Regions from separate parts of the Mesorhizobium sp. B2-1-3 genome, predicted to be linked through region 1. Evidence: riboswitches for the same ligand, from Rfam matches in the RefSeq annotation. Region 1 holds a riboswitch; the other holds the start of a gene.

The links. A riboswitch is a leader RNA that binds a small molecule or an ion and turns the genes downstream of it on or off. The one in region 1 is predicted to bind S-adenosylmethionine.
Positions count from the first base shown of each region.
Region 2: linked by a shared signal. The riboswitch ahead of FJ973_RS21755 (O-succinylhomoserine sulfhydrylase) and the one ahead of FJ973_RS24485 (homoserine O-acetyltransferase) in region 1 are both predicted to bind S-adenosylmethionine.

Region 1 covers NZ_VFWL01000018.1:33,936-38,560, reverse strand. The annotation lists gene hisC (histidinol-phosphate transaminase) at 1-690, opposite strand, end outside; SAM riboswitch at 827-904, shown strand; gene FJ973_RS24485 (homoserine O-acetyltransferase) at 1,024-2,193, shown strand; gene metW (methionine biosynthesis protein MetW) at 2,252-2,866, shown strand; gene FJ973_RS24475 (DUF1194 domain-containing protein) at 2,978-3,781, opposite strand; gene FJ973_RS24470 (ABC transporter ATP-binding protein/permease) at 3,887-4,625, opposite strand, start outside.
Region 2 covers NZ_VFWL01000014.1:88,463-93,087, forward strand. The annotation lists gene FJ973_RS21750 (BrnA antitoxin family protein) at 1-67, shown strand, start outside; gene FJ973_RS21755 (O-succinylhomoserine sulfhydrylase) at 89-1,276, opposite strand; SAM riboswitch at 1,334-1,411, opposite strand; gene FJ973_RS21760 (2'-deoxycytidine 5'-triphosphate deaminase) at 1,489-2,583, shown strand; gene FJ973_RS21765 (ABC transporter substrate-binding protein) at 2,682-3,455, shown strand; gene araD1 (AraD1 family protein) at 3,504-4,496, opposite strand.

The sequences.
Region 1 (4,625 bases):
AAGTCCGATCTTGGAGAAGGTGCGGGTCATGACCACGTTCTGAGAGCTGCCCGCGAGCTCGATGCCGGCCTCATAGTCGTTGCGCCTGACATATTCGGCATAGGCGGCATCGAGCACCAGAAGCACGTTCTTCGGCAGGCCGGCATGCAGGCGGCGCACCTCCTGGAACGGCACGTAAGTGCCGGTTGGATTGTTGGGATTGGCGAGGAACACGATCTTCGTACGTGGCGTGACGGCCGCCAGGATCGCATCGATGTCGGCGCGCTCCTCGGTCTCCTTGACCGCGACAGGCGTCGCCCCCGCCGACTGGATGTAGATCTTGTAGACCATGAAGGCGTGTTCGGTGAATATGGCCTCGTCGCCGGGGGCGAGATAAGTCTGCGCCAGCAGGCCGAGGATCTCGTCGGAGCCGTTGGAACAGATGATGTTCTGTGCGTTCAGACCATGCACCTCGGCGATTGCTTCGCGCAGGCGCCGGGCGGTGCCGTCGGGATAGACGTCGAGCTTGGCGGCGACCTCGCGCGCGGCCTCGATTGCCTTCGGCGAGGGGCCGAGCGGGTTCTCGTTCGACGACAGCTTGTGGACCTTGTCCACCCCGGCGGGGGCCGAGCTCTTGCCCGGCACATAGGCCTGGATGTCCATGATGCCCGCGCGCGGGGTTGGACGTGCCTTGTCCGAGGTCTGGCTCATATCGCAAAATCCGTCGAGAACGCCTCCATCCTGGAAGCCGCTGCGGAAATACAAGCCATGGCCGGCAATGTCGAGAGGTGGCAGTGGTGCCAGCAAGCGGCATTGACGGCGAGGCAGGTGAGTTCTAGAAGGGCATCGACAGTTCCGTGGTGATTTGGCCGGTCGGCTTGCAGCCACGTTAAACAATTCGCTAAAGGGCCGTTTGCGCGACGTAACCGGCTTTGCGAAGGCAATGCCGGTTTTTTGTTGTCCGCGATCGGCCGGACGAACGCATCGGCGGCGCGGAGATCGGCAGCGATTTCCGCAAAGGCAAGGTGCAGCAAGAGAGACGAGATGGCCGCTCAGCGCGCTGGCAGAACCAACAACGAGGCAGACCAACCGTCGAGCCCGGTCGTGCGCTTCGGCGCCGACAAGCCGCTCAAGCTCGACGCCGGCACGCTGCTGTCGCCGTTCCAGATCGCCTACCAGACCTACGGCACGCTGAATGACGCCCGTTCCAACGCCATTCTCGTCTGCCACGCATTGACCGGCGACCAGCATGTGGCCAGCACCAATCCGGTGACCGGCAAGCCGGGTTGGTGGGAAGTGCTGATCGGGCCCGGCAAGATCATCGACACCAACCGCTTCTTCGTCATCTGCTCAAACGTCATCGGCGGCTGCCTCGGTTCCACCGGTCCGGCCTCCACCAATCCCGCCACCGGCAAGCCCTATGGGCTCGACCTTCCGGTCATCACCATCCGCGACATGGTGCGTGCCCAGCAGATGCTGATCGACCATTTCGGCATCGAAAAACTGTTTTGCGTGCTCGGCGGGTCGATGGGCGGCATGCAGGTGCTGCAATGGGCGTCGAGCTATCCGGAGCGTGTTTTCTCGGCGCTGCCGATCGCCACCGGCGCGCGTCATTCCTCGCAGAACATCGCTTTCCACGAGGTCGGCCGGCAGGCCGTGATGGCGGACCCAGAATGGCATGGCGGCAAGTATTTCGACCACGGCAAACGCCCGGAAAAGGGGCTCGCCGTGGCGCGCATGGCCGCCCACATCACCTACCTGTCGGAAGCCGCCTTGCACCGGAAGTTCGGCCGCAACCTGCAGGACCGCGAAGCTCTGACCTTCGGCTTCGACGCCGACTTCCAGATCGAGAGCTATCTGCGTCACCAGGGCATGACTTTCGTCGACCGCTTCGACGCCAATTCCTATCTCTACATGACGCGGTCCATGGACTATTTCGACCTCGCCGCCGACCATGGCGGCAGGCTGGCCGATGCTTTTGCCGGCACCAAGACACGCTTCTGCCTGGTTTCGTTCACCTCGGATTGGCTGTTTCCGACAGAGGAGAGCCGCTCGATCGTCCATGCGCTGAATGCCGCCGGCGCGTCGGTGTCCTTCGTCGAGATCGAGACCGATCGCGGGCACGACGCCTTCCTGCTTGACGAGCCGGAACTGTTCGCCGCCATCAATGGCTTCATCGGCTCGGCCGCGCGAGCGAGAGGGCTCGGTGCATGACCCCGCAAAATTGCAGACCTGTCCATCAAGGGTCACGCACCACGACAAGGGGCAAGCCATGAGCGTCAACCGCGCCCAGCGCGTCGATCTCGAGGTGATCGCCGGTCTGATCCCGCCGCAATCGCGGGTGCTGGACGTCGGCTCCGGCGACGGCTCGCTGCTCGAGCTTTTGCAGGAAACCAAGCAGATCGACGGCCGCGGACTGGAGCTGTCGCAGCGCGGTGTCAACGAATGCGTGGCGCGCGGCCTTTCCGTCGTTCAGGGCGACGCCGACAAGGATCTCGAATTCTATCCCGACAAGGGTTTTGATTTCGTCGTCCTGTCGCAGACCTTGCAGGCGACCCGCAACCCGAAGCTCGTTCTCGACGAACTGCTCAGGATCGGCGAACACGCCATCGTTTCCTTCCCCAATTTCGGCCACTGGCGGGTGCGCCTGTCGCTGTTCGTCAGGGGCCGCATGCCGGTGACCAAGGACCTGCCCTATTCCTGGTACGACACGCCGAACATCCACTTCTGCACCATCCGCGACTTCGTCAATCTGTGCGAGGAGCTTGGCGCGACCGTGGAAAGGGCGACCGCGCTCGACGCCAACGGCCAGAAGATCGGCCTGTCAATGCCATGGTGGTTCTGGAACTTCTTCGGCCAGCAAGCGGTGTTCTTGTTGAAGCGATAGGGGCCATCCCGGAGGTGGCTATGACACCCCCTTTTCGGGCGAAGTCGAGCTGCAGGCTGATCTCTGCGACGAAGGTCATCAGCAGGTTGGGACGCATAGCCCGGCGAAGGCTCAGCGATCGAGCTCCGGGAAATACGGATCCGACAAGAACCGTCTGTCGCGTTCGCCTTGCAGGCAGTCGATCGGAGCCTCGGCTTCGGCGGGAATGATCCTGGTCTCGTTCTGAACGCCGCTCACTTCGAGGATCAACTTGCGCCGGATCGCCGTCGAGAATTCGGCGGCTGTATAAATCGGCAGCACGAAGGAGCCCGGCCCGCCGGTTACGCACTGGGCGTAATACCGGTCGAGATGGCTGAAGGTGGGCGATGGATTGATCAGGATCGGCAGGCCGTTGATGACGATGCCTCTGGCGTTTGCCGCATCCCGCGTGGCGGTGACGGGCAGCCCGATATTGTTTGGTCCGTCACCGGAAATATCGATGACGCTGCGTTCGCTTTCGTAAGCGGTGCGGTCGAAGAGCCCCGCGCCGAAGGCGAGCGCGCCGGAGATCGACGTGCCGCGGAAGCTGCGGAACGGACGGGCCGCTATCTTGTCGGCAAAGGCGTTGGCGCTCTCGGCGCCGTCGATGACCTGCCAGCCGATGAGCGCGTCGTCGCGCACGGTGCCGGCCCATTCGAAATAGGTGAGCGCGATGCGACCGGCGTTCCCGGCGCGGACCGCCTTGACGAAGTCGGGATGACGCAGCGCCTCCACATAGCCGGCGCGCTGCAGGGCGAACTCCTTCTCGTCCATCGACAATGAGATATCGACCGCCAGCACCAATTCGACGTCAACGGCCAGGCTGTCCGGCGCAGGCGCAGTCACGGCGGCCTCGGTGCAGGCCAGGCAGGCAAGCAGGCTGAGAGCATCAAGCATGGCCGGCTCAAGCTATGTTTCCGGTGCGATCTTCCCTCGCGATCACGGCGAAATAAAGCTGCCACGTGGCGTGGCGCGGGCTGGTCCGAATAGATGCCGGAAGTGCTATTTCTTGGGGCGAGGAGCGGCCGGCGGCGGCTCGATCGCGCCTGCCCTTATGCGCGCGGGCTTCAGAGCCGGCACGCCGGACGCCTTCACGATGGTCAGTGCGCGCGGGAAGAATTGATTGTTGTGCTGGCCGCGGCCTATATTGAAGATCGTCGCCCCGCCCAGCCGCTTCTCCAGCATCGACAACACCCGCCGCAGTGTCGGTCCGTCGAAGGCATCGAGAGCCTCATCGATGATCACCCATTTTGGTTGGCGCAGCACGAGGCGGGCAAAGGCCAGCAGGCGCAGTTCGTCGTCGGCCAGTTCATGCTCCCAGCGCGCGCTGCGGCCGAGCGACGACGACAGGTGTTCCAGGCCGATCTCGGCCAGCACGGCTGAGATATCGGCATCGCTTGCCGGCGCAACCCCGTCCACGCGGTCGAGCACTTCGCGCAGCGTGGCGGTTGGGAAGTAAGGCGTGCGCGGCACGAAGATGGGCGTCTCTCCCGCCGGCATGCCGATGCGCCCGCTCCCCCATGGCCACAGGCCGGCAATGGCGCGAAAGAACAGCGTCTTGCCCGCGCCAGGCTCGCCGGTGAGCATGACGCGTTCGCCGGCGTGGATCTCGACATGCTGGTCGGCGAGCCTCGTGCAGCCCTCCGGCGAGGCCACTTCGAGTTTCTCGAAGGTCAGCTTGCCGTTTGCATTCTCGCCGAATTCGATGCGCCTTTCCTGGCCGTGCAGCACATCGGTCTCA
Region 2 (4,625 bases), on a different contig from region 1:
CAGGGCCGGTGGTGATGGCTGGCAGACGCGCATGAACGAAGCGTTGCGCAAAGCGGCAGGCCTGTAATCCTCGGTCTGCCACCAGTCCTCATCGGGCCTTCAACGCCTGCGCGATGTCGTCCAGCAAATCGTCGGTATCTTCCAACCCGACCGACAGCCTGAGCGTGCCGGGTCCGATGCCGAGCTCGGCGCGCGCTTCGTCGCTGAGGTTCTTGTGCGTCGTCGTCGCCGGATGGGTGATCAGGCTTTTGGCGTCACCGAGATTGTTCGAGATCAGGACGATGTCGAGCGCGTTCTGCAAGGCGAAGGCACCCTGCTTGCCGCCCTTGACGTCAAAGCAGATCAGGGTGGAACCGCCCGACATCTGCTTCTTCACGACGTCAGCCTGCGGATGGTCGGCGCGCCCGGGATAGATCACGCGGGCGATCTCCGGCTGCTCGGCCAGGAAATCGGCGATCTTGCCGGCGCTCTCCGTCTGCTGGCGCACGCGCAGCGGCAGCGTTTCCAGGCCCTTCAGCAGCGTCCAGGCATTGAACGGTGACAGGCTGGGGCCGGTATGGCGGAAATAATCGTGCAGGTTCTCGTCGATCCACTTCTTGTCCGACAGAATGACGCCGCCGAGACATCGGCCCTGGCCATCGATGTGCTTGGTCGCCGAATAGACCACGATATGCGCGCCGAGCTGCAACGGCTTCTGCTGCAGCGGCGTGGCGAAGACATTGTCCACGACCAGCCGCGCGCCGATCGAATTGGCAAGCGAAGCGACGGCGGCGATGTCCACCACCTCAAGCGTCGGGTTGGTCGGGCTTTCCAGGAAAAACAGCTTGGTGTTGGGCCGAACCGCCTTTTCCCAATTGGCGATGTCGGTGCCGTCGACCAGCGTCGCCTCGATGCCGTAGCGCGGCGCCAGCGTCTCGACCACCCAGCGGCAGGAGCCGAACAGGGCGCGCGCCGCAACGATATGATCGCCGGCCTTGACGCTGCACAGGAGGGCTGCCGTCACCGCCGCCATGCCGGACGCGGTGGCGCGCGCGTCCTCGGCGCCTTCGAGCGCGCACATGCGCTTCTCGAACATGTCGACGGTCGGATTGGCGTAGCGCGAATAGATGAAGCCCGGTTCCTCGCCCTTGAAGCGGGCTTCGGCGGCTTGGGCCGTCTCATAGACATAGCCTTGGGTCAGGTATATCGCCTCGGAAGTCTCGCCGAAGCCGGAACGCAGGGTTCCGCCATGCACGAGTGCGGTCTGAGGCTTCCAGTTGCGCGTCTTGCTCGTCATCGTCCTATCCAAACACAAAAAAACCGGCCGCGAAAAAGTCGCAACCGGTCCATGCGGCCTTGCGGCCCGACGGTCCTTTAGCGACTTGTTTAACGTGGCTGCAAGCCGACCGGCCAAATCACCACGGGATAACGACCCTTTAGACCCGCGCCACGCTTGCGTCAATTGCCGGCTTCATTAAGAGATTTGTACCAGCAGAGCGGAGCCAGACTTTGCGGCAGACAGGAATTCTTCCCGATCAGGACATTGCGGCGCTGTTCCAGTCCGGCGCGCTGAAGTCGTCGCGTGCGCTCGACGCCGACCAGATCCAGCCGGCCAGCCTTGATCTGAGGCTCGGCGACAAGGCGTGGCGGGTGCGCGCGTCCTTCCTGCCGGGTCCCAACCACAAGGTCAGTGAAAAACTCGACCGGCTGAAGCTGCACGAGATCAGCCTGGCCGACGGCGCCGTTCTGGAAACCGGCTGCGTCTACATCGTGCCCCTGCTCGAAAGCCTGGCGCTGCCGGCGGAAATTTCGGCGTCCGCCAATCCCAAGAGCTCGACCGGGCGGCTCGATATCTTCACCCGCGTGATGACCGATCGCGGCCACGAGTTCGACAAGATCGCCGCCGGCTATCATGGTCCGCTCTATCTCGAAGTCAGCCCACGCACCTTCCCGATCGTCGTGCGCGCCGGCTCGCGCCTTTCGCAGATACGCTTCCGCACCGGCAATGCGCTGCTCTCGGAAGCAGAGTTGCATCAATTGCACCGGGCCGAAATGCTGGTCGCCACCGAACCGCCGAACATCTCCGGCGGCGGCATCGCATTGTCGATCGATCTCAACGGCGACAGTGACGGGCTGGTCGGCTATCGCGGCAAACACCATACCGGCCTCGTCGATGTCGACAAACGCGCGGCGCAGGAGATCGTCGACTTCTGGGAGCCGATCCACAAGAGCGGCGCCGGCGAGCTGGTGCTCGATCCGGACGAGTTCTACATCCTCGTCAGCCAGGAAGCGGTGCATGTGCCGCCGCTCTACGCGGCCGAAATGACGCCCTTCGATCCGCTGGTGGGCGAGTTCCGTGTCCACTATGCCGGCTTCTTCGATCCGGGTTTCGGCCATTCGGCGGCCGGCGGCACCGGCAGCCGCGCCGTGCTCGAAGTGCGCAGCCATGAGGTGCCGTTCATCCTCGATCATGGCCAGATCGTCGGCCGGCTGGTCTACGAGCATATGCTGAAGCGGCCGCAGGCGCTTTACGGCACCGAGCTCGGCTCGAACTACCAGGCGCAGGGCCTGAAGCTGTCCAAGCACTTTCGCGCCGCGCCCTGAACGCTCATCACCGTCAGGCAAGATACTTGCCTGCGCCGGCTCGCCATGCTTGGCTGCCTCGCCGGCCGCCGACGTGGCGGCGCTCAAGGGGAATGAAAATGCAGATTTCGAAATGGATAATATCGGCGGCGGCCGCCGCCATGCTGACGCTTGGTGCCGGCGCCCTGTCGGCGCATGCGGCGGAGAAAATCAAGATCGGCACCGAGGGAGCCTATCCGCCGTTCAACACCATCACGCCCGACGGCAAGGTCGAGGGCTTCGACATCGACATCGCCAACGCCTTGTGCGCGCAGATGAAGGTCGAATGCGAGATCGTCACCCAGGACTGGGACGGCATTATCCCGGCGCTGCAGGCCAAGAAGTTCGACGCCATCATCGCTTCGATGAGCATCACCGAGGAGCGCAAGAAGCAGGTCGCGTTCACCCACAAATATTATACGACGCCGCTGTCGCTCGTCGCCCTGAAGGACAGCGACATCGCCTCGACCGAACCGGCGGCACTCACCGGCAAGACGGTCGGCGCCCAGGCGGCGACCACGCAGGCCAATTACGCCCAGGACGTCTATGGCAAGGCCGGCGCCGAAGCGAAGCTCTATCCGACCCAGGAAGAGGCAATCACCGATCTCCAGAACGGCCGCCTCGACGCCGTCCTTTCCGACAAGTTCGTGCTGATGGACTGGATGAAGAAGGCGAGCGACGGTTGCTGCAAGATGGTCGGTGACGTCAAGGGCACCGAGACCGAAGCCGGCATTGCCGTGCGTCTCGAGGATACGGCGCTGCGCGACAAGCTCAACGCAGCCATTGACGCCATCGTCGCCGACGGCACCTACAAGAAGATCCAGGACAAGTATTTCGACTTCGATATTTATTGAGATGGAAGCTGCCGATCTCCTCCCACCAGGGAGGAGATCACGCTCATCTCACAGCGCCTTCACCGCCACCTTCACCGGCTGTTCGATTTCGAGCGGATTGCGCAGCGGCAGGCCGAAATCGCCGGCCTCGATCTCGAACACGTCGCCGGCCTCGGTCTTGATGCCGTCGGCGAAGGACAGGGTCGCGGTGCCGAACATGTGCACATGCACGTCGCCCGGCTGGCGGAAAGCCGAATATTTGAAATGGTGGTGTTCGAGATTGGCGATGGTGTGCGACATGTTCGCTTCGCCCGACAGGAACGGCTTTTCCCACATCAACTTGCTGTCGCGCCAGATGCGTGAGGAGCCCCTGATGTCGGCGGGCAGGTCGCCGACCAGGATCTCCGGTCCGAAGGAAGCGTTGCGCAGCTTGGAATGGGCGAGAAAGAGGTAGTTCACGCGTTCGGTCACATGATCGGAAAATTCGTTGGACAGCGTGAAGCCGACCCGGAACGGCGCGCCGTCGTCGCCGATGACATAGATGCCGGCAACCTCGGGCTCCTCGCCGGCATCCTTGGCGAAGGCCGGCGACAGGAGCGCGGCACCCGGCGCCACGGCCATCGTGCCATTGCCCTTGTAGAACCATTCCGGCTGCACCCCGATCTGGCCTTTCGCGGGTTTGCCGCCTTCCAGCCCCATGCGGAACATCTTCATGGAATCGGTGAGCTGCTCCTCGCCGTCGGTGCTGAGCTTCTTGTGCATGGAATCGCGCGTCGCCGCCGAGCCGAGATGCGTTAGCCCCGTGCCGGTCAGATGCAGATGCGCCGGATCGGGATGATTGATCGGCGACAGCAGCCGCCCCTTCTTGTAGGCGGCGTCGAGATCGACGGTCTCGCCAAGTCCCTTGCGTTCGATCAGCGCGGCAAGGCCCACGCCGGTACGAGCGGCTTCCATCGCCAGCGAATAGACGCTGCGCGCGCCGTTGATGATCCGGGTCTTGCCGCCCGTGCGTGCAACGACACGGATTGTCTCGGCGTCGTCGAGAATCTGCGAGATCAGCATGATCAGTCCTCTCTCATATCTTGGCATGGCTGCCTTCTGGCAAACCCTGACCTGCGCGGCTCGGACTGGCCGTGCCACGGGTTGAACTCGTCGTCCGGATTGCGCTCGCGAGCTCGGTCCTGAAGGACT